2 regions of the Thalassospira sp. CH_XMU1458 genome follow, and region 1 is predicted to be linked to the other one. Evidence: riboswitches for the same ligand, from Rfam matches in the RefSeq annotation. Region 1 holds a riboswitch; the other holds the start of a gene.

Region 1 (15,841 bases):
GTCGATACGGGCGATGTCATCGTTCATCTTTTCCGTCCGGAAGTTCGTGCCTTTTACAACATCGAAGAGATGTGGGGCGTTGAAAACCCGGCTCTGAAACAGCAGGCAGCGCGGCTGTACTAACAGCCCGCGCTGTTTGGCGCCTGCCCAAGGCGGGTAACGGCGCCAAACAGGTATCTTGCGTAACGGTCTGGATCGACGACATGCAAATCACCCTTGCTGCGGTGGGACGGATGAAAGCCGGCCCCGAGAAAGATCTTTTTGACCATTACGCTGCCCGACTGCGCTGGCCCTTCGTGCTGCGCGAAGTCGAAGAAAAAAAGAAACTCCCCCCCAATCAGCTTAAAGACCGCGAAGCGGATCTCCTGCTTGGCGTCATTCCGGAAAATGCCTTCCTGATCGCGCTCGATGAGCGCGGCAAGGAATATGGATCGATCGAGTTTTCGCAAAAGCTTGAAGGCTGGATGGATCAATATGCCGGCAATATCGCCTTTGCCATTGGCGGGGCGGACGGGCATGGCGCAGCCCTGAAATCACGGGCCAATACGCTTTGGTCGCTGGGCAAGGCCACATGGCCCCATATGCTGGTCCGCGCCCTAATTGCCGAACAGCTGTTTCGCGCCCACGCCATTCAGACCAACCATCCCTATCACCGCGAGTAATACCGCATCGCGGCATAAAGATAGGGACAGACCCTACCTGCAGTGCAAGGCACCCTATACCGTTGCTCAGCTTATGCCCGAGAAAATAAAGATATTTTCTCGTTTTAGCCCATGCTGCCTTGCAACATACAAACAGCGTCGCTAACATTCCCCACAAGAAAAAAATATTCCCAAAATCAAAAAATGACTCTTGGGTAATGGTAAGGCGTTGAATATGGAACAAACTGTTTTGGCTACGCAGGACGGCGAAACTGCGCGCAAGGTCGCCCAAACCAATGCTGGCATCGAAGACCTGATGCGCGGGATCTCCACCGCACTGGATTACATCCAGCATCTTCTGGAATTTGCCAATACGGCGGGCGAAACCCAAGACAGCCTGATGCGCGAAATCGACGTGCGGTCAAACAATCTGCGTGCCGGTCTGGATGATACCGGGCGCGAGATCGAAAACAGCACATCTGTTGCCCATGACGTTCAGGAAGCCACCCGCGCCACAGTGGCCGCAAAGACCGACGCAATCCGAACCGACCTTGAACGCATCAGCGCCGAACTGGAAACCAAGGCCGAAGGTGCGAACAAGGTCCTGAGCGCGATTGAGGATATCGGCAAGGGTATCAAGCTTTTGGCCCTTAACGCCGCGATTGAGGCCGCGCGCGCAGGTGATCATGGCCGTGGATTTGCCGTTGTTGCCAAGGAAGTCGGCAATCTGGCGCAAAGCACCATGCAGCGCACCCACGAGGCGGTCGATCTGATCGATCTTTCGGATGTCACCAAGGCGCTGCGCGAAAGCATGGCCAGTATCGGTAATGACCTTGATAGCCTTGGCAATGAAATCGAAGCGTCGCTGACCACCCTTCAGGAACGCTTTGCCAACATGTCAGAACGGCTATCTGACATCTCCGAACACAATCAGGTGGTGTTTGAATTACTGTCGGGCAGCAAGGATGCATCGGCCCGCACACGCGGCAAGGTCACCTGGGCGCATAATGACACCAAGGCGCTGAGCACAAGCCTTTCGGATGCGGCACTGGCGGAAGACAACCTTGCACAGTTTCTGAAGTCCCATCACCTGCATGATGATCCGACCTATGACCGACTGGCCGATATCAAGGCGCGCGGCAAAATCCGCATCGCCATTGAACCGGCCTTTGTCGGGCTGTCATTCCGCCTGAAGCCAAATGATCCGCTGCGCGGCCTTGATGCCGATTACGCAAGGGCACTTGCCAAATGGCTGGGCGTTGAATGTGAATTTGTTGAACATCCCTGGGATCTTCTGACAGAGCTTCTTTTTGTGGGCGCAAAGCCCGGCGCACCGACCGCCGATGTGGTCTGGAGCGCCCTGCCCCCCAGCGACTTTTACAAGGGTGTCGCTTATTCAGATACCTACACATACCTCAACTTCGCGCTTTGTCGGCGGGCCGGGAATACGGCGATCAATCGCCTTTCGGACCTTGATGGCAAGGTGTTGGGCATCATCAATGATCCGGTGGCGTTTCAGGTTCTTGAAGAACAGGGGCTGCGCTGGGCGGATAATGAAAGCAAGCCGGGCGGCATCGCCAAGCTTTCCAACCTGATTGCCTATAGCGACCAGACACGCCTGCATGATGCCTTGGCCGACGGGGCCGTTGATGCCTTTGCGGTTGATCAGCCGATCTTCCACTGGGCGGCAAATAACCCGGAAAGCCCATGGCATGGCCGTATTGAAGTCCTGCCGGGTAATATCCTGCCATTGCCTTATTACTATACTGCCGCCGTGGCCGCCGAACCGGCATCCTGGAAATTGCTGTGTGCGATCAACGAATTCATTGCCGAATTCCGTGGCACGTCTGCGCGCGCCGACATCGAAAAACTGTGGCAGGGCCAGGCGCTTGAACATCACCTGACCTACAAGGACGAGGCCGGAAACCTGATCGGGGCGGATGAACTGGCAACCCTCTATCACGCTCATTGCCGCAAGTTCGGCATTGCCGAGCATTAGGCATTGCAACGCAACACAAAGTTCCGGTGTGCGGGCACCAAACGCCCTGCGAGATTCGAAAAGCATTGCAACTTCAAGGCATCACAACACCTGTTATCAACTTTCATAATATGCTGCCTTGCAACATTTTCCACCCGACGATAGAGTTTCCTTATAAGAAATAAAAATTCACAAAATTCAGTGGCAGTGGTGAGGCTTTGAAAAATGGAAGAAACCATCTTGGCGCCGCGTGCAGACCTGGTCGATCAGGACGAGCCGCAACAATCATCAGACACTCAGCCCATGCAGGCGGATACCCCACCACCACAAGCCGACCAACTTGACGGGCTGATGCGCGGTATTTCCACGGCCCTTGATTACATTGAAAACCTTCTGAAATTCGCCAATACAGCGGGCGAAACCCAAGATAGCCTGATGCGCGAGATTGATGTGCGATCCAACAATCTGCGCACCGGTCTTGAACAAACACGCCGCGAAATCGAAGAAAGCACCCATACGGCCAACGATGTGCAGGAAAGTACGCGCGCAACGGTCTCGTCGAAAACCGATGCCATTCGTGGCGATCTTGAAAAGATCAGTCAGGACTTGGAAACCAAGGCCGAAGGTGCAGCAAAGGTTCTGAGTGCGATTGAAGATATCGGCAAGGGGATCAAGTTGCTCGCCCTCAATGCCACGATCGAGGCCGCCCGCGCCGGTGAACATGGCCGCGGCTTTGCTGTGGTGGCCAAGGAGGTTGGCAATCTGGCACAAAGCACCATGCAACGTACCAACGAGGCCGTCGATCTAATCGATCTGTCCGATGTCACCAAATCCTTGCGCGAAAGCATGGGCAATATCGGCAATGACCTTGACAGCCTGGGTGGTGAAATTGAAGAGGCACTTGGTGGGCTTAAGGATCGCTTTGCCCAGATGTCGGGACGCCTTGAACATATCAGCGGCCACAATCAGGTCGTGTTTGAACTGCTCGATGCCAGCAAAGACTCATCGGCCCGCACACGCAGCAAGGTTAGTTGGGCGTCAGGAGAAATCGCCAAACTGTCAAACTGCACCACCGATACAGCAAACGTATCGACCAAGCTTTCGCAGTTTCTGGCCGCCAGTTACATTCCCGAAGATCCGGCCTTTGACCGCCTTGCCGACATCAAGGCGCGCGGTAAAATCCGCATCGCGATTGACCCGGCACTGGTCGGGGCATCGTTCCGCCCGCGAAAAAGTGGCCCGCTGCATGGTATTGATATCGACTATGCCGAGGCCTTTGCCAAATCCATCGGCGTTGAGTGCGAGTTCATTGAACATCCGTGGGATCTTTTGACCGAGCTTCTGTTTGTTGGCAAAAAGGCCGGACAACCGCCCGCCGATGTTGTCTGGTGCGCCTTGCCGCCCAGTGATTTTTATAAGGGCGTCGCGTTTTCAGATACCTACACCTATCTGAACTTTTCGCTGATCCGCCGACCGGACAACACATCAATCAACACCATTGCCGATCTAGAGGGGAAGGTACTGGGCACGGTTAATGACCCCGCCGCCCTTGCCGTGCTTGAAGATGTCGGTCTTCGCTGGGCGGATAATGAAAACAAGCCCGGTGGCATTGCCAAGCTTTCGAACATGATCGCCTATGGCGATATTTCACGCGTACATGACGCGGTTGCCGACGGGGCGATTGATGCCTTTGCCGGCGACCATCCGGTGTTTTACTGGGCGTCGAAGAACCCGCAAAGCCCTTGGCATGGTCGTCTGGAAGTTCTGCCCAAGCCGATCCTGCCACACCCGTTCTTCTATGTCGCGGCGGTCGCAGCCGATCCGGCGTCCTATCCGTTGCTTTGCGCCATCAACGACTTCATCGCCGATTTCCGCAAGACGCCGAAACGGGCCGAGATTGAAAAGCTTTGGCAGGGTCAGCCGATTGAACATCATCTGACCTACAAGGACGAAGCCGGCAATCTGATCGGCGCAGATGAACTTGCCAGCAGCTACCACGCCCATTGCCGTAGATACGGGCTGAATTCCGATTGACGGATTGCTTAAAACGGCTGGCGCGATGATGGTCCGGGCACTATCATCGCGTTATGGCAGCAAACAAGAAATCCCTTCGACAACAACGCATTCTTGGCGAACTGGACCTCGAACCGTCATTGCGGATCGCGGATCTGGCCGAACGTTTGAATGTCTCAAATGAAACCATTCGACGCGACTTTGACGAATTGACGTCGCAAGGGCTGATCAACCGTACCTATGGCGGTGCTGTCCGCCGTCAGGCCAGCGAGCCGGGCCTGAATGAACGCCATCAGCTTCACATTGCCGAACGCGAAAGCATCGCCAAACAATCCGTGCCGGTTCTGGCCGGTGCGCGCCATATCATGATCGGATCCGGGGCCACCACGGTGCATGTCGCCAAACGATTGGCCGTGAACATGACGGATCTCACCGTCATCACCCATTCGTTTGGCGTTGCCACCGTACTTGCCATCAACCCGACGATCCGGGTGATCATGGCGCCCGGCCTTTATCACGCACAGGAAGGTGCGATGCATGGCGCGCAGACCGTGCGGTTTTTAGAAAACTATCGGGTGGAATGGGCAATACTGGGGGCCAGTGGCCTTGACGGTGACGGGGCAAGTGACGCCTTGATCGAGGCGGCTGATGTTTATTCCGTCATGATGGAACGCGCGACGCGGAGCATGATCGTTGCCGACCACACCAAGTTCAATCAGGCCTTCCCGGCGCGCTATTGCGACTGGACGTCGGTCGATGTTCTGGTCACTGATGAGAGCCCGATGGGGGTTCTTGATGAAACCATCCGTGCCGGTGGCTGCATGGTCAAGGCGGCGACGCGCACCTGATCCCTAAATCGCAGTCCGGACGCTTATCGACAGGCGCGTAGCGACTTCGCCAGCGCCTCGATAAAGAAATCGACCTCGGACGATTTCAGGCAAAGCGGCGGGCGAATTTTCAATGTCTGGCCGTATTTCCCGGCCGCCCCGATCAGAACCCGGTTCTCGCGCATGGCATTAATGATGTCACTGACCAGTTGCCCGCTGGGGTTGGCAGGATCGCCATCGGGTGACAGGTCAACACCGATAAACAACCCAGCCCCGCGCACATCGCTGATACGGCCATCAATATCAGCCAGATGCAGCAACCCTTCACGCAGTGATTTGCCACAAAGGGCCGCATTGGTCTGAAGGTTTTCATCGCGGATGACATTCAAAACGGCCAGCCCCGTCGCCGATGCCACCGGGCTTGCGGCAAAGGTGTTGAAATATCCGACATCGTCGCAAAAGGCGCTGAGCAATTCCGGCCGCACGGCAATGCCCGCCATCGGAAAACCATTGCCCATCGGTTTACCCATGCTGACGATATCGGGTTCGACATCGTGTCGGGCAAAGCCCCAGAAGGCATCACCGGTTCTGCCAAAACCCGGCTGCACTTCATCGGCAATAAACAGCCCGCCTGCCCGATGCACAATCGCGACCGCAAGACGCAAGAAACCGCGCGGGTTGGAAAACACACCGTCACTGGAAAAAATGCTATCGGCGATCAGGGCCGCAACGCCATAACCGCGATCTTGCAAAACCAGTGCGGCCTTATTGACCTCATCGGCAAAACCAGCGGCAATATCATCGCCGTATGTAAGCTTGCTGGGGGCCGGAATGGCAATCACGTGATCAGGCAATTGGCCACGTTTCAACGCCGATGGCGAAATGTCCGTCACCGCCGCCGTGTTGCCGTGATAGGCGGACTCAGTCACGATAAAACCACTGGCACCCGTCGCACGCTGTGCAATGCGCAGAGCAAGGTCATTGGCCTCGCTGCCGCTACAGGTCAGGACGATATTTTCAAGGTAATTCGGAAATGTCGCCTTCAGACGATCGAGATATTCCTCGGTCGTCTGATGCAGATAACGACTGTTGATATTAAGCTTGGCGGCCTGATCCGCCATAGCCGCGACCACACGCGGATGGCAATGCCCGACCGAGGGCACATTGTTATAGAAATCCAGATAGCTGGTGCCATCCGCCGCCGTCATCCAGCAGCCTGATCCCGACACCATTTCAATCGGATCGCGGTAAAACAGAACCGATGCCGCGCCAAAGTTCCGGGTGCGGCGCGACAAAAGGTCATCGCCCATGTTGGTCCGCCTGAAAGACGTTTTGCCATCATAGGCGTTCATATCAAGGATGGGGCGCACAGGCTTCATTTCGTACTCTCGGCTGTCAGATAATCCTGCGCCATTTGCAGGGTCCCGGCGGTAAAGCCCGTGCCCATTTCCTGCGCGGTCGGTGTTTCCGGGTGGCTGGCAATCCAAGCGGTCAAAAGCAGGCGACGCAGCATAACAAAGCTATCAAGCATCGCCGCGTCACTGGCCGAAAACGGGGCTACGGTCCGGTATCCCTCAATCCATGCTTCTTTCAGTGCCGGGACAATCGGATCAAGCTCGATAAAGCTGATCGCAGCGGCAAAATCATAGCCAAACCAGCCAAACCCGCAGTCATCGAAATCAATCACACCCAGCCGGTCGCCATCGACCAGAAGGTTTGCCAGACGCAAATCGGCGTGGATCAGACCATAGCGATCATTGCCCATCCCGAAGGACGCAAGCTTCTGATCAAGATGGCTGCATAGACGTTCAAGCAACGCCAGACCATCGTCATCAAGGCCCTGTGCGTCCCGCCAATCCCCCCAATGCGGATTGGCGCCAAGGGTGGTATCGAACGTCCAGCTTTTGCGCACAAAATTAACCGATCGGGTCCATTGCCGCGCATGACCATGCAGGCGCGCACTGATCGCGCCCAACTTGAAAAATCCATCAACCAGTGCCTCATCAGCGGAGGGTTCGGCACCACGCATAAAATCAAACGCGACCACATGGCGACTGACCCCGCCCTGATCAAACTCGGCAACCAGTGATCCGTCGCTGCGCATGCGTGGCTCGGGTGTGTCGACGATGTCACTGGCCCGAAGGGCGTTTATCCAGGCGAGTTCAGACTCGATTTCCGCACGCGTGTGATAGCCCGGCCGATGAACGCGCAGGATCAGTTTTGCACCGCTATTTGGATCGGTTGCCAAAAAGGTCGCATTTTCCGAAACGGTCAGAAGCGACACATCGGTATCCGGCCCCATACCCCAACCGGGCAGGACCGATACGGCCCCAGCCTTAAGCACATCAATCATGTTGTCATCGTAAATGCCGCCCAATTGATGCCTCCTGTCGTTGTTTCGTGACCGCCTCGAAGCGGATGTTGTGCGCCGTTTCAGGACCGTCTCAGTACCATTTTGTGAATAATGCGGCACAAAATGTGTAACTTGCAACATTTTTTGTTGCATCACGGAATATTTCGACCAATCATCAAGAAAACATAACTCAGCGCACAATCAGGGAACCGGCAATCCGCAGCACACCGCAAAGCTGGCGCATTGCCCAATGACTTCACGAAAGGATCGACCATGCTGACTTCGATTTCCGGCAAAAGCGTCATCGTCACCGGTGGCTCAAAGGGCATTGGCAAGGGTATCGCCAAGGTATTTGCCAGCAAGGGCGCAAAGGTCATGATCGCCGCCCGCACCGAAAAGGACGCGGCCGCGACGGTGGATGAAATCAAGGCCGCCGGGGGCACCGCCGACATGTTCCTGTGTGATGTCTCGGATTTCGATCAGGTAAGCGCGCTTGCCGACTACACGGCCAAAACCTTTGGCGGGATTGACATCCTGTGCGCCAATGCCGGCATATTTCCACAGGTCAAGATGGTCGATATGACGGCGGATGACTGGGATCAGGTCATGTCGACCAACCTTAAAAGCAGCTTCCTGTGCGTGAAGGCCTGCATTCCCTATTTCGAGAAAAGCGGCAAGGGGCGCGTGGTGATCACGTCCTCGATCACCGGGCCTGTCACCGGCTATCCGGGATGGTCGCACTATGGTGCGTCAAAGGCCGGACAGCTTGGCTTTATCAAGACGGCCGCCATGGAATTGTCGCGCTATAACACGACGATCAATGCCGTCATGCCCGGCAATATCATGACAGAGGGCCTGGCCGATCTTGGCGAGGATTATCTGTGCTCGATGGCGAACTCGATCCCGCTGAAACGTCTGGGCAGTGTCGAGGATATCGCCAACGCCGCCCTGTTCTTTGCATCCGATGAAGCGGCCTATATCACCGGCCAGCAAATCGTGGTCGATGGCGGTCAAATCCTGCCAGAATCGCTTGAGGCACTTGAAGAGATTTAAGCCTTCATCCTGCGCCAAAAACGGCACAGGAACACAAAGCCCGCATCCGGTTCACCAGATGCGGGCTTGTTTGTTTTCGGGCTTACGCCAAACCGTACTGGCTGCGCACGACGCCGGAATTGTACCGTTCGGACGCCAGAAGACGGGGTTTGATCCCCCCGGCGTCACGCCCGAACAATGAAATACCGGAACCCAGCACTTCCGGGATGGTAAAGATATCAAGCTGATCGGCGAAACCGCCAAACAGGAACTGTGTGACCACGCTGCCCCCGCCGACGACCCAGATGTCGCCATCCGCCGACCGCCGGTCGCGCAATTGATCGACCAGTTCGATGATACTGCCGCCATAGGCCTCTGTGTTGGCAGGCCTATCTTTGGGCAGTTCGCGTGAAGTCAGAACGATTGTGCGGCGGGCCTCATAGGGCCAGTCGCCAAATTCCATCACCTGATCAAAGGTGTTTCGCCCGATGATCAGCGTACCGACGGAGTCCAGAAAGTCATCAAAGCCGAACTCGGCCGGGTCATATTCCCCCAACCAGTCCACCGCACCATTGGCACGCGCAATGAAGCCATCCAGACTGACCGCGATGTAAATGCGGAACAGTTTTTTGCTCATATCTATGTCCAACCGATATTGGGGTCTTTGCCCCTATTTTTAGTCGGCAAATCATAGCAAAACACCAACCGCAAGTCGCAAGAAACAAAAGCAGAAAACCGTCTAATTTACATTTCAAATGCCAAAAAGCCCGGTTTTCTGCCCTATTCTTAAGAGTTGGGATCAACACTCGACCACGTTGACATTGACCGCAAGACCGCCCTGGCTGGTTTCCTTGTACTTGCTTTGCATGTCGAGTCCCGTCTGGCGCATGGTCTCGATCACCTTATCAAGCGACACGGTATGCTGGCCGTCACCGCGCAATGCCAGACGTGCCGCATTGATCGCCTTGACCGCGCCCATGGTGTTGCGTTCGATGCAGGGAACCTGCACCAGACCGCCAATCGGATCGCAGGTCAGGCCAAGGTTATGTTCCATTCCGATCTCGGCAGCGTTTTCGACCTGTTCGGGCGTTCCGCCCAGCACCGCACACAGCGCACCGGCCGCCATTGAACAGGCAACACCGACCTCGCCCTGACAGCCAACTTCGGCCGCGGATATTGAGGCGCGTTTTTTATAGATCGACCCGATGGCCGCCGCGGTCAGAAGGAATTCACGAATTTTGTGCTGATTGGCGTTGGCACCGAACTTTTCGTAATAACGCAGAACGGCGGGAATAACGCCTGCCGCCCCGTTTGTTGGTGCGGTGACAACCCGCCCGCCTGCGGCATTTTCTTCGTTGACGGCAAGGGCATACAGATTGACCCAGTCAATCACCGTCAACGGATCACGCAAGCCAGCTTCGGGCTTTTCGGTCAGTTCCTTGTAAAGGTTCGATGCCCGGCGTTTGACATTCAGGCCACCGGGCAAGATACCGTCAGTGCGGATGCCGCGGTCAATGCAGTTCATCATCGCGTCATGAACGCGATCAACAAAAGCGATGGTTTCATCAGAGCTGCGCCAGCTTTGCTCGTTCTCCATCATGATTTCCGCGATGGAGCGGCCTTCGCGCTTGCAGATTTCCATCAGCTCATCGGCGGACGAAAACGGAAATGGCAAGGTGATGTTATCGCCGGAATATTCCGCACCGTGATCGTCACTGGATACGATAAAGCCACCCCCGACCGAAAAATATTCCTGGGTATGGATTTTCACCCCATCGTGATCAAAGGCGGTAATGCGCATGCCATTGGGATGCTGCGGCAGGGTTTCGGTGAAATGAAACACCAGATTGGTATCGCGGTTAAAGGCAACCGGATACTGCCCGTAAAGCTGCAACTGGCTGGTTTCATCAATCGCCTTCACAGTCGGCACGATATCATCAGGATCGATATTGCGCGGGCGCTTGCCATTCAGGCCCATGATCACCGCGGTATCGGTTGCGTGCCCCTTGCCGGTCAGGGCAAGCGATCCATAAAGATCAACCACAATACTGCCGGTCTTTTGCAAAAGATTGCGCGCCTCAAGCTCAAGGCAGAAACGATACCCCGCGCGCATCGGGCCAACCGTATGCGAACTCGAAGGACCGATACCAATCGTGTAAAGGTCAACAACCGACAGGTTGACGTCATGTTGGGATTTCTTTTGCGATCCCGAAGATGGATCGGTCGCGGGATTTGTCATCAAGGGCCTCCTTCACGGCTCAATAACGCGCTTGTTTTCGCGCTGTTTACGAACCGGTGTTTTTGCCCCCTCTGTCCCTTGACCTGAGATTATCCGCCCTGCCCGATCAAGATCGGCTTGGGGCGTTCATCCTTCGGTGGAAACCTGACCAGCGCTTTCTCCCAGGCGCTTTTTGGTTTCTCTCTCCAGAGCCTCTTCCGTGACGGTCCATCTGCCTGAGAGTGTTTATGAGGCATTGCTCCTTCGGCGCCGCACATCATGCAAATCGCATGATATCCGAACTCTCCCGTCACGGTGCGAGATAACATTTCTGCCACCTCAGAGGTTCACCGTCAGATTGAACACTATCTGCGTCTTTAGACACTGTCAAAAGAACTGGTTTGCATCTGCAAAATTTTCTGCGGCAGATGCTGTTAAGCAACGGTAATCGTGCTAAATTGCCCGGGTAATTGATGTACCTGTCGTGTGCGAAGACTGACCCACCCTGTCCGCATGGCGGGATTGATGGCGAAAGAGCCCGTAAGTCACCATATTTACGGGACATTCAGCCTTTTCCTTTATCTGTGGGGTTTATGAACGTGACTGTATCGAATTCCGTAAAGCGCCCGCGCCCTGTGGTGCTGTGCATTCTGGACGGCTGGGGTTATCGCGAAGAAAGCAAGGACAACGCTGTCGCCCTTGCCAACACGCCTGTCTGGGATGACCTTTACGCCAACAATCCGACCGGGTTCCTCAAGGCCTGCGGTCTGGATGTCGGCCTGCCCGAAGGTCAGATGGGCAACTCGGAAGTCGGTCACATGAACCTGGGTGCTGGCCGTGTGGTCATGCAGGAACTGCCGAAAATTGACGAGGCCGTCAAAACCGGCAGCATCGCCGATACCGACACCGTCAAAAAGATCATCGCCAAACTTTCCGATTCCAAGGGCGTTTGCCATATCGCGGGTCTTCTGTCCGAAGGCGGGGTGCATTCCCATCAGGCCCACATGGCGGCCCTGGCCAAGATCATTGCGAGTGCCGGTGTGCCGGTAAAAATTCACGCCTATCTTGATGGCCGTGATACCGCACCGAAAAGTGCCGCCAAGTTCCTTGAGAAATTCCGCGCCCTGATCGGTGATGCCGATGTTGAAATCGCCACCGTCACCGGCCGTTATTACGCCATGGACCGCGACAACCGTTGGGAACGCGTAAGCCAGGCCTATTTCACCATGGTTCAGGGCAAGAATTACGCCGATGGCCGCAGTGCTGATAGTGCGGAGGCCGCGATTGCCAACTCGTATGAAGCCGGTACGACCGATGAATTTGTTCTGCCGACCGTGATTGGCGATTATGACGGCATGAAGGATGGCGACGGCCTTCTGATGACCAATTTCCGGGCGGATCGCGCACGTGAAATCCTTGCAGCCCTTTGCGCACCGGAATTTGATGGCTTTGATCGCGGCACGCCAGTCAAGTTCGCCGTTCAGGCCGGGATGGTCGAATATTCGTCCGAACATGCGAAATATATGGATGCGATCTATCCGCCGCAGACCCTGCCAAATATCTTTGGCGAAGTGGTTTCCAAGGCGGGTATGAAGCAGCTTCGCATCGCCGAGACCGAGAAATACCCGCATGTGTCGTTCTTCTTTAACGGCGGCGAAGAACAGGTATTCGAGGGCGAGGACCGCATTCTGGTCGCCTCCCCCAAAGTCGCGACCTATGACCTGCAGCCGGAAATGTCGGCACCGGAAGTGACTGAAAAACTGGCCGCCGCCATCAAGTCGGAAAAATACGATACCATCATCCTGAACTTTGCCAACCCGGACATGGTCGGCCATAGCGGCATCCTTGAAGCCGCGATGAAGGCCGCCGAGGCGGTTGATACCTGCCTTGGCAAGGTAATTGACGCGATCAAGTCGGTCGGCGGCGTTGCCTTTGTTACCGCCGATCACGGCAACTGCGAAGTGATGGTCGATCCGGAAACCGGCGAACCGCACACGGCACATACACTTAATCTCGTTCCGACCATCCTTGTTAACGGTCCGGAAGGGGTAACATTGGAAAATGGTCGTTTGGCCGATGTCGCACCGACCTTGCTGCAATTGCTTGGCGTGCCGCAACCGGCGGAAATGACTGGTAAACCCTTGCTTAAGGGCCTGAAACAGAATGACGCGCTTCTTGCGAGCTAAGTTAGCTTATGAGATCGCCCTGCCTGCGCTGATCGCTTTTGCGGTTTTTGCTGCAGGCGGGGCTGCGCCTTCTTTTGCCCAATCGCTGCAAAAGGTTGATCAGCAACTTGATCAACTTGAAAACCAGCTTTCCGAACAGCAAAAACAGGAAGAGTTCCTGTCACGCAAATCACGGGAGCTCTGGACCGAGGAACAAGCCCTTCAGTCCGAGGCGATATCTGTCGCCAGACGCACCCAGCGCCTTGAAACGACGCTGACCGAACTGGAAGATCAGCTCGAAACGCTTGAAGCACGTGAAAAGGTCGCGGCCACCAGCCTTGAAGACAAGGCCGGGCAATATGCCCGTATCCTGATGGCCCTGCAGCGCCTGTCGACCACCCCGCCCGAAGCGGTCATTGCCCTGCCAACATCGCCGCAGGATACGTTGCGTTCGGCAGTGTTGCTTAAGGCCGCCCTGCCCGGTGTCGAACAGCACGCCCGCGATCTGCGCAAGGAACTGGGCGAGATTGCCACACTGCGCGAAGATATTCGCAATCGCCGCAGCGAATTGGCCGCTGCCACCCAGGAATTACAACAAGAACGCGCATCCCTTGCCGCCCTTCTGGATGAAAAGCGCCGCCTGCGCGCCCAGACAGAGGCCGAAGCCGAAGAAGCCGCCAAGGCGGTAAGTCTGCTTGCCGATGAAGCCAAATCGCTGGGCGAACTTTTGCGCAATCTGGAAAATCGTGCCGAAGGGCTGCCACGCCCGCGCGCCCGTCCGGAAGTTCGTGTTGCGACACGTACCGAACCGGATGCAGACACGCTTGGTGCGACAACAATTGCCAAAAACACACCGCCACCGCCGCCCGAAAGCAAATCTGATGCGGGCAAGACCGGTGGCACCGACACAAGTGACGAAGAATTCGCTGTTGGCAGTTCGATCACACTGGCACAAGGCAACCTCCGCATGCCCGCCAGTGGTAAAGTGGTTACACTTTTTGGTGAAAAATCACGCGGCCCGGATGGCTTGACCGTAAACAGATCCAAGGGAATTGAGATCAGCACACGCGCAAATGCGCAGGTTGTCTCACCTTTTGACGGCAAAGTTGTCTTTGCCGGCCCGTTCCGCGGGTATGGCCGGCTCTTGATTATCGAACACGGCGAAGGATACCATAGCCTTATCGCCGGTTTTGATCGGCTGGACAGTGTGGTAGGACAATATCTATTGGCGGGCGAACCTGTTGGTATTATGGGTGAAACTTCGCCAAAACTATATCTGGAGATGCGCCAGAACGGGGAAGCAATCAATCCGCTTCCATGGCTGGCCTCGAAAAACGGCAAGGTAAGTGGATGAAAACCTCACGATTGGCAGTACTCGCACTCGCGACCGGCATGACTATCGGCCTTGCGTCGCCAGTTTTGGCGCAATCTTCAACCTCCTCGGCTGAGACCTATCGGCTGCTCAACCTGTTTGGCGATGTGTTCGAACAGGTCAAAAGCAAATATGTCGAAGAAGTCGATGACAAAAAACTGATCGAAGCGGCCATCAACGGCATGCTGACATCGCTTGATCCGCATTCCTCGTATCTCAACATGGATAATTTCGAGGAAATGCAGGTCGATACCCGCGGCGAATTCGGTGGTCTTGGCATCGAAGTCACCATGGAAGACGGCTTTGTCAAAGTCATCGCGCCGATCTATGACACGCCGGCCGAAAAGGCTGGCCTTCAGCCGGGCGACTTCATTACGCATATCGATGGCACCGCCATTCGCGGCATGACGCTGAATGACGCGGTCGAGATGATGCGCGGCAAGGTCAATACCGACATCGTCCTGACCATCATCCGCAAGGGTGAACAGGCACCGTTCGATGTCACCCTGACCCGCGCAGTGATCAAGATCCAGTCGGTCCGCGCCGAACCGAAAGACGATATCGGCTATATCCGTATCACCAAATTCAACGAACAGACCGCCAGCGGCCTGCAGCGTGCCATTGCCGACATGCGCGAAGAAATCGGCCCTGAAATCAAGGGTCTGGTGATTGACCTGCGCAACAACCCGGGCGGCTTGCTTGATCAGGCGATCTCGGTTTCCGATGCCTTTCTTGATAAGGGTGAAATCGTATCGACCCGTCCGCGTGATACCGAAAACACCGAACGGTACAACGCACGCAGCGGTGACCTCAGCGAAGGTTTGCCGATTGTGGTTCTGATCAATGATGGTTCTGCCTCGGCATCCGAAATCGTCGCCGGCGCCCTTCAGGATCACCGCCGTGCCGTCATCATGGGTACGCGCAGCTTTGGCAAGGGATCGGTCCAGACCATCCTGCCGATGCCCGGAAACGTGGCACTTCGTCTGACCACGGCGCGGTATTACACGCCGTCAGGCAAATCCATTCAGGAAGTCGGCATTGTGCCGGACATCATCGTTCCGCAGGCACGTGTCGAAAGCATCGAGGCGGATACCCGTCGCTCCGAAGCATCGCTTAGTGGCGCCCTTCGTAACGAGGACGAAGGCATCACAGATGCGGAACAGGATGCAAATTCCCGCCGTGACGAGGCCGAACAGCTGGCGATTGATGATTATCAGCTGTCGCGCGCGCTTGACATGATCC
Region 2 (15,841 bases), on a different contig from region 1:
CGGAATAGGACTGACGCCGTTTGTTGCCTGGCTTGAGGATCTGGTGGCCAATCCGGCAAAGCTTGAGATCGATTTTTATCAGGTTGCGCCGCATTGCGATCCTGAACTGATGGCGCGGATCAACGATCTTGCCCGGCGTGCCGGTGTTCGCTTGCACGAATGGCGCGATGCGCGTGACGGTTTCCTGACCGGCGAGAAAATCCGTTCGGATGTGGCTCATTGGCAAGAAGCCCAGGTCTGGTTCTGTGGGCCGCGCCAATTTGGCGAAGATGTCAAAAACGATCTGGTGGCCGCCGGGTTGCACAGCGATGCCTTCCATCAGGAGCTGTTTGATTTCAGATAGGAAAACCAGAGTTTGGCGCTGAATAGAGTGCGGGCGGTCCGTTATGGAACCGCCCGCTTTTCGTTTGCTCGTTATCCAGATTGGTTTGGCAATGCCTAGGATTTGTAACCGATCCGAAGGTTGCCCCACTGTTCGCCATTGACTATGATCGGCACGTCGCATTCCTTCATGAAGACGACGGTGTTGCCCATGTCACGGAAATAGGTCTGCAGCAGGTGGGGCTTGGTGTTGCGCCCGGCCATCAGACCGGCACGGTCATCAAAGATGCGCCGGTTGCGGCAGTTGCCCATATTCCAAGCGGGTTCGCCCGGTCTTTGCGGTTGGCTGTAAACCTTGTTGTGGGTCGGCAGATAGCCGTTGGTATCCACCCCGGCGGCAAAGACAATATGTTCGTCCTTTGCAAGAATGGCTTCTTGCAGCGGGGTGAAATTGCGGTCGGTAAAGGGTACGTAGGGTGTCATGAACTGTTTTGGATCGGTGCCGTCAATCGGCTCGTAGCGGGTGTTGAACAGATCATCATGGGTGAATTCATGACTGCGCAAACCGCCTTCAAGAACCTTGCCCAACTCGCCGGCCAATTGCTTGCCGAGATCGGCAATCTTGGCGTCATGTTCGTGGGTTTTCTTAAGCAGTCCCAAAATGACCTTGGTTGCTTCGTCGTCGATTTCGGTGAACTGGATGTGGGTTCCGAGTGTCGAGTACGCTTTGACCGTCCCCTTAAGCCGGGTGCCATCGGTCATCGTGATCGTGATTGCTTTGTTGCGGTCATCTTCGCTGGCATCAATACGCGCAAGCAGGCCGGCAAGCGACATGTCCGCGGTCACACCCTGGCGCACATCACCGTTGCCAAAGTCGACCTTGATATCAACCGCAATCGGAACCCGTTCTTCGTGACGGCGGTTGGTGTTGTCTGCACTGCGCAGAACCATGCGGAAGCGCGTTTCCATCTCGTTGATATCATTGCGGATATTCGAAGACAGAATGCGAAGGTTTTCCGCCGTCTGGCTGGCATTGTGCGATTTGTGGCTGGCCAGTTCGATGTCGCCGGAAATGCCCTGCATGTGGGTGGAGACTTCCTGCGCACTTGTCGAGATTTCGGCGATCGCCGCTGTTTGTTGCTCGACCGATGCCGAGATATCGCTTGAAAGCTGGCTGACTTCGTCAATCGCGCCACCGATGCCCTCAATCGCGGTAACCGCCTCGGATGTGGCGCCCTGAATGGCGGTGATCTGGGCGTTGATATCAAGGATGGCTTTTTCGGTCTGGGTGGCGAGGTTTTTGACCTCGTTGGCGACGACCGCAAAGCCCTTGCCAGCGTCGCCGGCGCGCGCGGCCTCGATCGTGGCGTTGAGTGCCAGCATCTTGGTCTGATCAGAAATGCGTTTGACGATATCAACAACCTTGCCGATTTCGGTCGCGGTTTCCGACAGGCTGCCCATGGTGGTGGATGTTTCCTGGGCGCGGGTGACGGCCTGACTGGCAATGTCATTGGTTTTGTGGATGCGTTCGGCAATTTCGTGGCTGGATGCCTGCAATTCCTCGGTCGCGGATGCCACGGTTGCGACATTGCTGCTGGCGACTTCCGTGGTGGCAGTGATGCGTTCGACCAGTTGGGACAGTTCACTGGCGTCACTTTCCATGGCCTGCGCCACGTCATTGGTGCGCCCGGCCTGGAAGCCGACCTCGGAAATGATATTGTCGGTTTCACGTTCGATGATTTCCGACATCGACTGGATTTCAGAGGCGGAGCGCTGGTTGGCCAAAACGGTCTGGCGCGCCGATATCAGGCTGCCCATATCGGCCATCAGCAGGCATCGCGCCGCATCAGCCGCCGCAGTGCCGCCCTTGGACCGCGCGGCAAGCGTTGCGCAAAGTGCCGAAACCTTGTGGTAGGCCAGTACAATATGATCGGGAGCCAGTCCGATGACCGCATTGGCCAGAACATGCTCGTTAAAGCATTGGTTGAATGCATCGGAGCTGTTTGCATTGATCAGTGTTGCAAAACGTCGGGACAGTTCGGCAACATGATGTTGCGGATCACTTGGCGCAGCACTGCTTTGGCCGGTCCCCAACAGTTCGGTGACCAGATTTTCTGCAAGCTGTTCTCCATGTTGCGCAAACAAATCCGTGGCGGCATTTATACGCGCATAGATTGTACTTTCTGGCATTGCAGAGCTGTGATTCATTTGCCATTCTCTCCCTTATTCCCGGCGGACCTTTTGGCCCGATTTTTTCACAGACTTTCAGTGGTCTGTGTGTGCTTTTGGGGAGTGTATCACTACTGGTAAGTCCAAAATATATCATACTTTAGGTTGATATGGAAAAAGGCCCGCCAGTGTTGGCGGGCCAAGTTTGCCCTCGTTGTTCACAGGGGCCACGGTTCGGATGAGAATTTCATCAGTATTTCAGAATGTTATGTCGTTCACCGGGTCAGAATGCCGCGCGTGACCACCTGTGCCTGAATTTCGGCAGCCCCTTCGAAAATGTTCAGAATGCGCGCATCACACAGCACGCGGCTGATCTGATATTCAAGCGCATAGCCGTTGCCGCCGTGAATCTGCAGGGCGTTATCAGCATTCGACCATGCGACGCGTGCGCCCAGAAGCTTGGCCATGCCGGCCTCAATGTCGCAGCGGATATCCTGATCCTTTTCAAAGGCCGAGAAATAGGTCAGCTGGCGGGCGATCATGGTTTCAACCACCATCCATGCGACTTTGCCGTACACCCGCGGGAAGGCGTAAAGCGGCTTGGAAAACTGGATGCGATCCTTGGCATAACGCATGCCGATCTCAAGCGCGTTCTGGGCGACGCCGACAGCACGGGCTGCGGTCTGGATACGGGCCGACTCAAAGGTCGCCATCAGTTGTTTGAAGCCCTGTCCTTCTTCGCCGCCCAAAAGGTTCTCGGTCGGGACTTCGAACCCGTCAAAGGAAAGCTCGTATTCCTTCATGCCGCGATAACCAAGCACCTCAATCTCGCCACCAGACATACCGTTGGCCGGGAACGGGTTATCATCGGTGCCACGTGGTTTTTCGGCCAACAGCATCGACAGGCCGCGATAACCGGACTCGTCGGGGTTGGTGCGGGTCAGAAGGGTCATCAGGTCAGACCGCGCGGCATGGGTGATCCATGTCTTGTTGCCAGTGACCTTATAGGTATCGCCATCCTTCACCGCACGCGTGCGCAGGTGTGCCAGATCCGATCCGTTATTGGGTTCGGTAAAGACGGCGGTCGGCAGGATTTCACCCGATGCCAGTTTGGGCAGGTAATGTTCCTTTTGCGCGTCGGTTCCGCCAAGGCGGATCAGTTCGGCGGCAATTTCAGAACGTGTCCCAAGCGACCCGACACCGATATAGCCACGTGATAGTTCCTCGGTGACAACGCACATCGCGGTTTTGCCCATGCCAAGGCCGCCGAATTCTTCGGGGATGGTCAGGCCGAAAACGCCGAGTTCGGACATTTCATTGACGATTTCAATCGGGATCAGCTCGTCACGTTCGTGCCAGCCATGGGCATGCGGCGATACCTTTTCCTCGACAAAGCGGCGGAACTGATCGCGCACCATATCAAGGGTTTCGTCTTCAAGACCGGTTTCGCCAAAGCGACCGGTATCAAGGCTGTCTTCGATTTCAGCGGCAATCGCCCGGCGTGCGGCATCGGAATTGCCACCACGTGCAAGGGTCGCGACCGATGGGTTGGCGGCAAGGGATGCAATCAGGTCATCAGAAACGCCAAGGGTCGAAAGACGGATGATCTCGCCCTGTGACATCGGAATGCCACCGATGATCTGCGCCAGATATTCCCCAAACGCCGATTGCAGGATCAGTTGTTCGAGATTGCCGAATTTGCCCTGGTCCTTAAGGCGATTTGCCCATGCCTTCATCTGGCCAAGGGCGGTGACATAGGTGGTAAACCAGGCAAAGCCGTGTGCGGCAAACTGGTTGTCATCAAAGGCATCGGCATTAACCCGGCCATCGACCGTTACAGCTGTCCGCAGCGCATATTCGGCCGCATCATAAACCGGGCTGAGTGCCGCAAGGGCGTCATCGCACAAACGTTCGAGGTCAGGCAAAAGGGCGTTGTTCGTCATTCTTCGGGTCCTCGGATCAGGTCCTCGTCGTGCAATCTTGTGGGGCGATTGCGCGGATCAGTTATGAGTGCATCAAAGCATCAAGGGTGGTGGCACCCCATGCGCAGATCGGGCGAGAATGCGCTCGGGGTGCCAGCTATCAGTCGAAGATTAATGTGGGACTAGCCTTCGACTGCTTCTTCAAGGGTGCGCATGCCCGGGCGCTTTGCCTGCACCAGAACGGCCATGTTGCCGGGTTTGTGTTCGTTGCGCATCATCTTCATGTGAGCGCGCGGAATGTCTTCCCAACTGAACACTTCAGACATGCTCGGATCCAGACGGCGTTCGATCACGAGCTTGTTGGCCTGCGCCGCCTGTTTCAGGTTGGCGAAGTGGCTGCCCTGAATACGTTTTTGGCGCATCCAGACAAAGCGCGCATCAAAGGTCAGGTTAAAGCCGGTGGTGCCGGCACAGAACACAACCATGCCGCCGCGTTTTACAACGTTGCACGATACCGGGAAGGTCTGTTCGCCGGGATGTTCAAAGACGATGTCGACGTCATTGCCCTTGCCGGTGATGTCCCAGATCGCCTTGCCGAATTTGCGGACTTCTTTCATGTAATCGCCAAATTCCGGGCCGTTGACGGTGGGAAGCTGTCCCCAGCAATTGAAATCCTTGCGGTTGATCACGGCCTTGGCACCCAGTCCCAGAACAAAGTCGCGCTTTGTTTCATCGGAAATGACACCAATCGCGTTGGCCCCGGCCGTTGTAATCAGCTGGATCGCCATCGAGCCCAAACCACCCGATGCGCCCCAGACCAGAACATTGTGCCCCGGACGCAGGATGTGCGGACGATGGCCAAACAGCATGCGATAAGCGGTGGCAAGGGTCAGCGTGTAGCACGCACTTTCTTCCCAGGTCAGATGTTTGGGACGCGGCATGAGCTGCTGTGCCTGAACACAGGTGAACTGCGCGAAGGATCCGTCCGGTGTTTCATAGCCCCAGATGCGCTGGGTCGGGGACAGCATCGGATCGCCGCCGTTACATTCTTCGTCGTCGCCGTCATCCTGGTTGCAGTGAATGACCACTTCGTCGCCGACTTTCCAACGGGTGACTTTCGATCCAACCGCCCAGACGATGCCCGATGCATCCGATCCGGCAATGTGGAACGGGCAATCATGGACGTTGAAGACCGAGATCGGTTTGCCAAGGGATGCCCAGACACCGTTATAGTTCACCCCGGCCGCCATCACGAGAACAAGCACTTCATGGCTGTCGGGTTGGGTCACCGGCAAAACTTCGCACTGCATGGCCGTATCGGGCTCGCCATGGCGTTCTTCGCGAATCGCCCATGCATACATATTCTTTGGCACATGGCCCAATGGCGGGATTTCGCCAATTTCATAAAGATCTTTTTCTTCCTGACCGCCACGGAAAGGCAGCACTTCAGCAGACGTATTCATGGCCTTCACTCCTTGTTCGGGGTCGATCCGGTTTGCAGGGTAATTAAATTACCAATGCTGCGTTGCGGTCGACGGATCCTCCAAGCCACGGAATTTATTTTATTTTCCCCGGGCATCTCCCGGTTTCCTGCGGAATTTCAGCAAGGATAACCTGGGCGATATTTGTTTTCGCTTTTATCGCGTTGCACAAATTGTTATATAATTACCCAAGTGATGTCTAGTAGATAATTTAATAACGTTCAGGCGTAATTATCGTAAAGACATTGAGTAATAAAAATACAAGAGGTCGCGATGTCGATGGAAAACAAGCGCAACGCAGCAAAGCCGGAACGCGATCGCCCGTGGCTGATCCGGACCTATGCCGGGCACAGCTCCGCACAGGCATCGAATGCGCTATATCGTCAGAACCTGGCAAAGGGGCAGACCGGGCTTTCGGTGGCCTTCGATCTGCCGACCCAGACGGGGTATGATTCTGACCATGTTCTGGCACGCGGCGAAGTCGGCAAGGTCGGCGTTCCGGTGTCCCATCTGGGTGACATGATGACGTTGTTTGACGGTATCCCGCTTGATCAGATGAACACGTCGATGACGATCAACGCACCAGCCGCCTGGCTTTTGTCGCTTTATATTGCGGTGGCCGAAAAGCAGGGCACCGCGCGCGCCAGCCTGCAGGGCACGACCCAGAACGACATCATCAAGGAATATCTGTCACGCGGGACGTATATTTTTCCGCCAGCGCCCAGCCTTAAGCTGATTACGGATGTCGCGGCCTTTACCTATCGCGAGGTTCCGAAATGGAACCCGATGAATGTGTGCTCCTACCATCTGCAGGAAGCCGGGGCGACGGCCGAGCAGGAGCTGGCCTATGCGCTGGCAACGGCGATTGCGGTTCTGGATGCGGTGCGCGATTCGGGTCAGGTGCCCGAAGAGGACTTTGCCAAGGTGGTCGGTCGCATTTCGTTCTTTGTGAATGCCGGGATTCGCTTTGTTACTGAAATCTGCAAGATGCGGGCATTCTGCGAACTTTGGGATGAAATCACCCGTGATCGTTACTGCATCGAAGACGCCAAATATCGCCGGTTCCGCTATGGCGTTCAGGTCAACTCGTTGGGCCTGACCGAACAGCAACCCGAAAATAACGTCTATCGTATTCTGATCGAGATGCTGGCAGTGGTTCTGTCAAAGAATGCGCGGGCGCGCGCCGTGCAGTTGCCCGCCTGGAACGAGGCCCTTGGCCTTCCGCGTCCATGGGATCAGCAATGGTCGCTGCGCCTGCAACAGATCATGGCCTATGAAACCGATCTTCTGGAATATGAAGACCTGTTTGATGGCAACCCGGCGATTGAACGCAAGGTCGGCGCGCTTAAGGAAGGTGCGCGGGCAGAACTTGCAAAGATTGATGAGATGGGCGGGGCGATTGCCGCAGTTGATCGCGGCTATATGAAACAGGAACTGGTGCGGTCCAACGCGCTGCGTCTGGCCGATATCGAAAGCGGGCTGACAAAGGTGATCGGTGTAAACGCCTTTACCGAAACCGAACCTTCGCCGCTGACATCGGGGGAAAAGTCGATCCTGACCGTCGATGACATGGCCGAACAGGACCAGATCGAAAAACTTAAAGCCTGGCGGTCAGAGCGCAATCAGGCCGAAGTCGATGCCACGCTGACCGATTTGAAGTCAGCCGCCAGCGAAGGTCGCAACATCATGGAAAGTTCCATTGCCTGCGCCCATGCCGGGGTCACCACCGGCGAGTGGTCGGAAACCCTGCGCGACGTGTTTGGCGAATACCGTGCGCCGACCGGGATTACATCGATGATCGTGACCGGGGATGCCGAAAACCTTCAGGATTTGCGCAAACGCGTTGATGAGGTTTCCGACAAGCTTGGCGAACGTATGAAGATGCTGGTCGGCAAGCCGGGTCTGGATGGTCATTCCAACGGCGCCGAACAGATTGCGGTCAAGGCGGGCGAAGCCGGGATCGAGGTTTTGTATGAAGGCATACGCTGGACGCCAGAGGAGCTGGTGCGCAATGCCATCGAAGACGGCGCGCATGTCATCGGTCTTTCGATCCTGTCCGGGTCGCATGTGCCGCTGGTGCGTGAAGTGGTCAACGGGCTGCGTGCCCAAGGGGCCGGTCATATTCCGGTCGTTGTCGGCGGGATTATCCCGGAATCTGATATGCTGGTGCTGCGCCAGATGGGCGTTTCCGCGGTCTATACCCCCAAGGATTATCAGTTGGCCAAGGTGATTTCCGAGATTGTTGATCTTGTGGATCGCAAGTCATCTGACAAAACAGCGGTTTCATCAAATGGTGCCAGCGATGCGCATGGGGATGCAGCGCTTTATTAACGTCCATGCGGGCAGAACCATCTGACAAAAAAACGGTCGGACCCAACAACGGGTGCGACCGGTTCTTTTTGGATGTGCCCGGATCAGGACTTGGCTGAAACAGTTTCCTGTTCGGTGCCATGGCGCTCGTTGACCCAGCTTTCAAAGGTCGAGGCGGGCAGTGGTTTGGAGAACAGGAAGCCCTGGATAAAGTCGCAGCCCTTTTCCTGCAGATAGACAAGCTGTTCGACTTCTTCCACGCCCTCGGCAACGACTTCGAGGTTAAGGCTGTGGCCAAGGCCGATGACGGCATCGACAATCGCCTTGTCATCGACATCGACATGAATGTCGTTCACGAAGGATCGGTCGATCTTGATCGAGGTCACCGGGAAACGTTTGAGATAGTTCAGCGACGAATAGCCGGTGCCAAAATCATCAATCGCGATCAGAACACCAAGTTCCTTGAGTTCCTTGAGCGTCGAGACGGCCTTTTCCGGGTTGTTCATCAGAATGGATTCGGTGATTTCAAGTTCCAGCGTGCCATGCGGCAGGGCAGTTTCCTTGACGATCTTGGTCACACTATCAACCAGTTCGGCATCCTGGAACTGTGCCGGGGACAGGTTGACGGCAATCCGAAGATCGGAAAGTGATGAGTCGCGCCAGATGCGTGTCTGACGGCAGGCCTTTTCAAGAACCCATGCACCCAGACGGTTGATCAGGCCGCATTCCTCGGCAACGGAAATGAATTCGCCGGGCAGGATCAGGCCGCGTTCCGGGTGATGCCAGCGTACAAGCGCCTCGGCACCGACGACGCGTTCGGTGCGGCAATCGATTTTCGGCTGATAGTAAAGTTCGAGTTGATCGTGTTCGAGCGCGTTGCGCAGATCTTCCTCGATGGTTTTGCGTTCCTTGACCCGTTCGTGCATCGACGGCAGGAAGAAGCGGTAATTATTGCGCCCTTCGGCCTTGGCGGCATACATCGCCATATCGGCGTTCTTGACCAGCTGTTCGGGGTTTTCGCCGTCTTCCGGGAACAGGGTGATACCGACACTGGCGGTCGAATGCAGGCGGATGCCGCGGCAATCAAATGGCTGGCACAGCTCGTCAATGATGCGTTGGGCAAGGGCGATGGTGTCTTCGATGTTCTGGACATCGGTCTGGATGATTGCGAATTCATCGCCACCAAGGCGGGCGGCGGTATCCGAATCCCGGATGATACGCGACAGACGCTGCCCCATTTCCTGGATCATCAGATCGCCAACATCGTGGCCGAAGTGGTCGTTGATATCCTTGAACCGGTCAAGGTCGACAAACAGAACCGTCACGCCGCGCTGGAAACGACGGGCCGACAGCAGCGCCTGACGCAGGCGGTCAAGGAACAGGGTGCGGTTCGGCAGGCTGGTCAGAACGTCATGGACCGCAAGGTGACGCATGCGGGCTTCGGTCTGTTTACGTTCGGTAATATCGGTGTAGGTCGCAACGTAACCGCCGCCCGGCATCGGGTTGTGATCAACCTGAATGACACGACCATTCGGGCGGGTCCGTTCCATGCGATAGGGTTCACGACGCCGGGCAATCGCAACGCGGTCGGAAATCAGTGCCTGAATGCTGACATCGCCGTATTCGCCGCGTTCGCCGTTATAGCGCAGGATATCGGAAAGCGGGGTGCCTTCCTTGACCAGATCGCGCGGCAGGTTCAGCAATTCGATATAGCGTTCGTTCCAGACCATCAGGTTCAGGTCCTGATCGAACAGACAGATGCCCTGACCGATATTGTGAAGGGTTGCTTCCAGCAGGGCCTGTTTGCGCTGGGCTTCTTCCTGCGCCTGCCCCTGAAGGGCGACCATTTCATTATATTCGCGGATCAGAAGCCCGAGTTCGTCCGAGCTGTTCCATTCCACCGGACGGCGCAGACGGCCGTGCTTGGTCATTCGAATGGAATGCAGCAATCGGTTGAGTGGTTCCTTGATCGAGCGTTTGTTGGCGATCAGAAGGCTTGCGGCCACGACCGAGATCAAAAGCCCGAACAGGATCATGTCGATCGCAATACGGCGGAACAGCAAATCCTGAACGCGGGCGTCGGTGAAGTAAATCACCAGTTCGCCAACGTCATGGCGGACGTTGTTGCGTTCGAAATAGACACGGCGCGAAAGTCGAAGCGTGTCGGTCAATTCGGATTGCGATACGCCGGTATGGGCAAATTCGGTGCCGTCTGCGCCCAGTGCCTGCACGGCAACGATGTCGCGATCGCGCGCCATGGCGTTTAGGGCAGATTCAATATTATCGACGTCGAGATACCAGAAAGGTGTGGCCAGAACGCGGGCGTTGATGTCGGCGGTCTGTTCGACTTTGCCATTCAGGTCGTCGCGCAGCACCTTGTAGCTGACATAGCCAAAGACGATGAAAAGCGCGAGCGAGAACAGCGAAACCAGCGGCAATGCGATAAACAGCAGCCGACTGCTCAAGGACTTTCGTTGTAAAAACCCGTACGATCCGCGTGACAAGCGTTCTCTCCCTGACACCCACTTTAGGCTAGTCGAATATAATGTACTCGACCTTTGTATGGGTGCCAACACCCCCTTGAATTAGTCTCAAGTCAAACCGCAACTTGATGAAAACGCAAGTTTGATTTCGTTAAACATTCAATTATCTGACACAAGCCAGCAAAGCTATTTATCTTGTAGCGAAGTCCCTCAGCTTCAAGCGGTTTTCCCGATAACCGCGAAAAATTCGTTATCGGGGCACGGCTTGGCGGGCCAATTCGTCGCATCTTTCGTTTTCCGGGTGACCGGCATGACCCTTGACCCAGTGCCACTCGACCTTATGCGGTTCAAGGGCTTGGAGCAAACGTTGCCATAGTTCCACATTCTTGACCGGCTTTTTATCGGCGGTTTTCCAGCCACGTTTCTGCCAGCCGAAAATCCATTTGGTAATGCCGTCGCGGACATAGCTGCTGTCGGTGTAGATATCGATGACACAGGGACGTTTCAGGGCTTCCAGCGCACTGATGGCCGCCATCATTTCCATACGATTGTTGGTGGTTTCCGGATCGCCGCCCGACATTTCCTTTTCGACACCCTTGAAGCGCAAAATAGCGCCCCAGCCACCGGGGCCGGGATTGCCGCTGCACGCGCCGTCCGTGTAAATCTCGACGCGGTTATCGTCACCGTTACTTGAAGTCATATTGTCGTGTTCCCCGCCTTTGTGCCTAATCCAGGCCATAGGCTGTTGCGTTTTCCACACGTTGGTGGAACCGCAATTTGTTGATGTATTCGCGCGGGTTCTTCGGGGTGACCAGCGCATCCTTGGGTGTATTCACCCAGTCATACAGCCGTGTCAGAAGGAACCGAAGACTTGCGCCGCGCGCCAGAATGGGCAGGGCGGCCTTTTCGACGTCCGAAAGCGGACGGACCTTGCTGTAATGCGACAGAAGGTTTTTGGCCTTGGTTACATTGAAGCTGTTGTCTGGTTCAAAGCACCAGGCATTCATGCAGATGGCAACGTCGTAGCAAAACAGGTCATTGCACGCGAAATAGAAGTCAATCAGCCCGGAAACGGCTTCCTTGTTTGGAAAGAAGAAGACGTTATCGGGGAACAGGTCCGCATGAATGACCCCTTTTGGAAGGGCGTGCGGCCAGTTTTCTTCAAGAAATGCGAGCTCTTCGCCAATCATCTTGCCAAGGCCGGGTTCGACATCGTCGGCATGTTCAGCGCAGCTGTCAAAAAGCGAACGCCATCCCTTGATGCTCAGCGCATTTGGCAGATGCATTTCGAAGTCCTGACCGGCTGAGTGCAACTCTGCCAGTGCGGCGCCAACCCCGGCACAGTGATGGGGTTGAATGCGCCTGGGCGACATGCCCTGCAGGAAAGACGTGATGGCAGCCGGGCGACCACAAAGGCGTCGCAGGGCAACACCGTCCTTGCCGTGGATCGGGGTCGGGCAATTCAGTCCCTTGGCCGACAAGTGATCCATCAGGCCAAGATAGAAGGGCAAATCATCGGGATTTACCCGCTTCTCATACAGGGTCAGGATATAAGGAGCCTTGGTCGTCTGAAGCAGGAAATTGGTGTTTTCGACGCCTTCTGCGATCCCCTTGAACGACACCACGTCACCGATATCGTATTCGGCCACAAAGCGGGAAATATCTTCGTCTGAAACGTCGGTATAGACGGCCATGAGTTCTATCGTCGTCCTGAGCTGAAAATAAGCATGTCCGCAGACCTAGCTGGCAAGCTGACGCGGCAGTTTGAAGGTGACATTCTCGTTGGTCAGCGTGATTGTTTCGACCGTCACGTCAAAGCGTTCGCGGCAGGCATCAATGACTTCCTCGACCAGGATTTCGGGCGCGGATGCGCCGGCCGTGATGCCAAGGCTTGAAATACCGTCAAGCTTGGACCAGTCGATATCCTTTGCCCGTTCGACCAGAACCGACCGTGTGCAGCCTTCGCGCTTGGCGACTTCGACCAGGCGGTTGGAGTTCGAAGAGTTCGGCGCGCCAAGGACCAGAATGGCATCGGCCTTTTCCGCGATCAGTTTGACCGCATGCTGGCGGTTGGTCGTGGCGTAGCAGATATCTTCCTTTTTCGGCACCGCGATTGACGGGAAACGCCGTTGCAGGATTTCAATGATCTTGGCGGTGTCATCAAGTGACAAGGTCGTCTGGGTCACGAAGGCCAGATTTTCCGGATCGCTGATTTCGATGGTTTCGGCGTCTTCCTCGGTCTCGACCAGGGTCATGCTGCCGGGCGGCAACTGGCCCATCGTGCCGATGACTTCGGGATGACCAGCGTGACCAATCAGAAGAATATGTTTGCCATCGGCGTGATGGCGTTCCGCCCCGCGATGGACTTTGGAGACCAGCGGGCAGGTCGCATCAAGATATTCAAGTTTGCGGGTTTCGGCCGCCTCGGGCACGGATTTCGGGACACCATGGGCCGAAAAGATCACCGGCACGCCATCGGGAACGGCATCAAGTTCGTCAACGAAAACGGCACCCATATCGCGCAGGCGATTGACCACGAATTTGTTATGCACGATTTCGTGGCGGACATAGACCGGTGCGCCATATTTTTCGAGTGCCTTTTCGACGATCTCGATGGCGCGATCAACCCCCGCGCAGAAACCGCGCGGATTGGCAAGAACGATCCGAAGGCTGGCTTTGTCAGACATGATACAGGTCCGGCTTTCCCAATTGCGTGCGGGCGTTGCCGACGCATTTTTCAAACATTCACGTTACATAACCTGCCTGATCATGCGGTGCAATGACTCTGGGGTAAATGGTCGGTGCGGGTTGGCCGAATTTTTGACGTTTTACACGGCCCAAGGCCTTTGAAGCGGGTTGTGCCGACATCCGCGACAGAATAGACTGCGCGCGGGCCGGTCGTCGCGATGCGGCCCGAAAACATTTGGTTTGATAGAGGCTTGGATGACAATCGGTAACGGACTTCGGCGCGTTTATGCATTGGGTATGGTCTCGCTTGGTGGATTGCTAAGCGCATGCGGCGGTGGCAACCCGTTCGAAGAACAGCCGGTCCCGGTTTGTCCGGCGGCCTATCTGCCAAAGGATACGGCAAAACTTGTCCAGTTCAGTGGTGCTGGCCGTGACCTGACCGATGTGATCGTCGAAGCCGAATTTACCGGATACCTCGGTGATTGCGGCTATGACCTTGATGACAAGGAACTTGATGTCATCATCAGCCCGATCATTACCGCCGAGCTTGGACCGGCAGCCCAGAACCGCAACGTTCAATTTAAATATTTCGTCGCCCTGCGCGACCCGAACGGCACCTTCATTCAGAAGTCGGTGTTTGACGTTAATATGGCGTTTGCCGACAATCTGAACATGGCACGCATCCGGGACGAACAGGTGACCCTGTCGGTGCCGCTGGACGATGTCTGGACCGGTCCGGATTACGAAATCTATCTTGGTTTCCAGCTGAGCGCGGACCAACTTGAGTATAATCGCCGCTTCGGAACCGATTGATTTTATTCGGGTTTGGTCATCTGAGACGCGGCAGGCCGATCGTGCCCGAAAAATAGGGGCTGGTCGGTTTGCGCGGAAACCCGTATAACAGAAACATACCCAAATGATGCACGTGGGAGAGGCCGCAGTCCTTATCGGATGAGCGGACGCCGAAGGAGCAACCACCCCGGAAACTCTCAGGCAACAGGACCGCGTGGAGATGGGACTCTGGAAAGCAGGTGACCTGAATTTCTGATCAGGAACACCTCGCCGAAGATGTAAGCAGACCGGCTTCCTACCCCGGATGTGATTCTTTCAGGCTCCAAAGACAGAGGGGGAATGTGGTTGGCCACTGGTCGGCTATATTTCGCAACGATTGTCCTGGAGAACCTGATGGCGGATCAAGAATCCGAACTTCTAAAAACTGCCCTTTATGATTTGCATGTGGAACTCGGTGCCAAAATGGTGCCGTTCGCTGGCTATGCCATGCCTGTGCAATATCCGCTTGGTGTGAAGGGCGAACATCTTCATACCCGTGCGAAGGCAGGCCTGTTTGATGTGTCCCATATGGGGCAGGTGCGTTTGACCGGCGAGAACCGCGTGGCGGAGCTTGAAAAGCTTGTGCCCGGTGATATCGCCATCCTCAAACCCGGTCGCACCCGCTATTCCGCGTTTACCCAGGACGACGGCACGATCCTTGATGATCTGATGATTACCAATGCGGGTGACAGCCTGTTTCTGGTGATCAATGCGGCCTGCAAGGACGATGATATCGTTCACATGCGTGCCAACCTTGGCGATGGTGTATCGCTTGAAGAAATCGATGACCGCGCGCTTCTGGCGCTTCAGGGCCCGGACGCGGCCAAGGTTCTGGCACGCTTTGCACCATCGGTTGCCGATCTGAAATTCATGAGCTTTGCCGAAGTCGACATCGCTGGCAGTCCGTGCTTTGTCACCCGTTCGGGTTACACTGGCGAAGACGGCTTTGAGATATCTGTACCCAACGCCGATGCCGAGGCGCTTGCACGCAAGCTGTTGGCCGAGGAAGAGGTCGAGGCGATTGGCCTTGGTGCACGTGATTCACTGCGCCTCGAAGCAGGTCTTTGCCTGTATGGTAACGACATTGATACCACCACGACCCCGGTTGAAGGGGATCTGAACTGGATCATTAATAAACGTCGCCGGGCCGAGGGTGGTTTCAAGGGCGCGGATGTGATCCTTGATCAGCTTGAACACGGTGCGGATCGCAAACGTGTCGGCATCAAGCCCGAAGGCAAGGCACCTGCACGCGAACACACCCAGATTTTGAACGCGGATGGCGAAGAAATCGGCGAGATTACATCGGGCGGGTTTGGCCCGACCGTCGATGGCCCGATTGCCATGGGGTATGTCGCAATTGAATTTGCCGAACCGGGTACCAAGGTCGATCTTATGGTGCGTGGCAAGGCGCGCCCGGCCGAGGTGGTCGAACTTCCGTTCGCGCCGCATCGTTATTTCCGCGGTTGAGAACCAGAATTTATCATAGAGAGAGCGGCGCTACGCTGCATTGGCACTGAATTGATCAACAGGGACAATGGAAGATGACTAAGAAATTTTCGCAGGAACATGAATGGATCGAGCTTGAAGACGGTGTGGCAACCGTTGGCATTACCGATTACGCGCAGCAGTCGCTGGG

What was found. Region 1 has a riboswitch for glycine ahead of WBY09_RS14940 (L-serine ammonia-lyase). Riboswitches for the same ligand answer to the same signal wherever they lie in the genome.
Region 2: another riboswitch for glycine. It lies ahead of gcvT (glycine cleavage system aminomethyltransferase GcvT); the one in region 1 lies ahead of WBY09_RS14940 (L-serine ammonia-lyase).

What each region holds. Positions count from the first base shown of each region.
Region 1 is NZ_JAYMDW010000003.1:188,391-204,231, reverse strand. Features, by position in the region: gene rsfS (ribosome silencing factor) at 1-123, shown strand, start outside; gene rlmH (23S rRNA (pseudouridine(1915)-N(3))-methyltransferase RlmH) at 204-662, shown strand; gene WBY09_RS14975 (methyl-accepting chemotaxis protein) at 877-2,640, shown strand; gene WBY09_RS14970 (methyl-accepting chemotaxis protein) at 2,845-4,653, shown strand; gene WBY09_RS14965 (DeoR/GlpR family DNA-binding transcription regulator) at 4,707-5,480, shown strand; gene WBY09_RS14960 (aspartate aminotransferase family protein) at 5,504-6,838, opposite strand; gene WBY09_RS14955 (phosphotransferase enzyme family protein) at 6,835-7,836, opposite strand; gene fabG (3-oxoacyl-ACP reductase FabG) at 8,086-8,865, shown strand; gene WBY09_RS14945 (dihydrofolate reductase family protein) at 8,948-9,481, opposite strand; gene WBY09_RS14940 (L-serine ammonia-lyase) at 9,644-11,083, opposite strand; glycine riboswitch at 11,277-11,382, opposite strand; gene gpmI (2,3-bisphosphoglycerate-independent phosphoglycerate mutase) at 11,656-13,248, shown strand; gene WBY09_RS14930 (murein hydrolase activator EnvC family protein) at 13,238-14,581, shown strand; gene WBY09_RS14925 (S41 family peptidase) at 14,578-15,841, shown strand, end outside.
Region 2 is NZ_JAYMDW010000001.1:908,734-924,574, forward strand. Features, by position in the region: gene WBY09_RS04110 (ferredoxin reductase family protein) at 1-343, shown strand, start outside; gene WBY09_RS04115 (methyl-accepting chemotaxis protein) at 439-2,529, opposite strand; gene WBY09_RS04120 (acyl-CoA dehydrogenase family protein) at 2,766-4,433, opposite strand; gene ccrA (crotonyl-CoA carboxylase/reductase) at 4,595-5,875, opposite strand; gene WBY09_RS04130 (protein meaA) at 6,167-8,224, shown strand; gene WBY09_RS04135 (putative bifunctional diguanylate cyclase/phosphodiesterase) at 8,308-10,668, opposite strand; gene rnhA (ribonuclease HI) at 10,937-11,386, opposite strand; gene WBY09_RS04145 (homoserine kinase) at 11,412-12,380, opposite strand; gene ispH (4-hydroxy-3-methylbut-2-enyl diphosphate reductase) at 12,426-13,373, opposite strand; gene WBY09_RS04155 (hypothetical protein) at 13,630-14,187, shown strand; glycine riboswitch at 14,291-14,389, shown strand; glycine riboswitch at 14,393-14,500, shown strand; gene gcvT (glycine cleavage system aminomethyltransferase GcvT) at 14,560-15,672, shown strand; gene gcvH (glycine cleavage system protein GcvH) at 15,747-15,841, shown strand, end outside.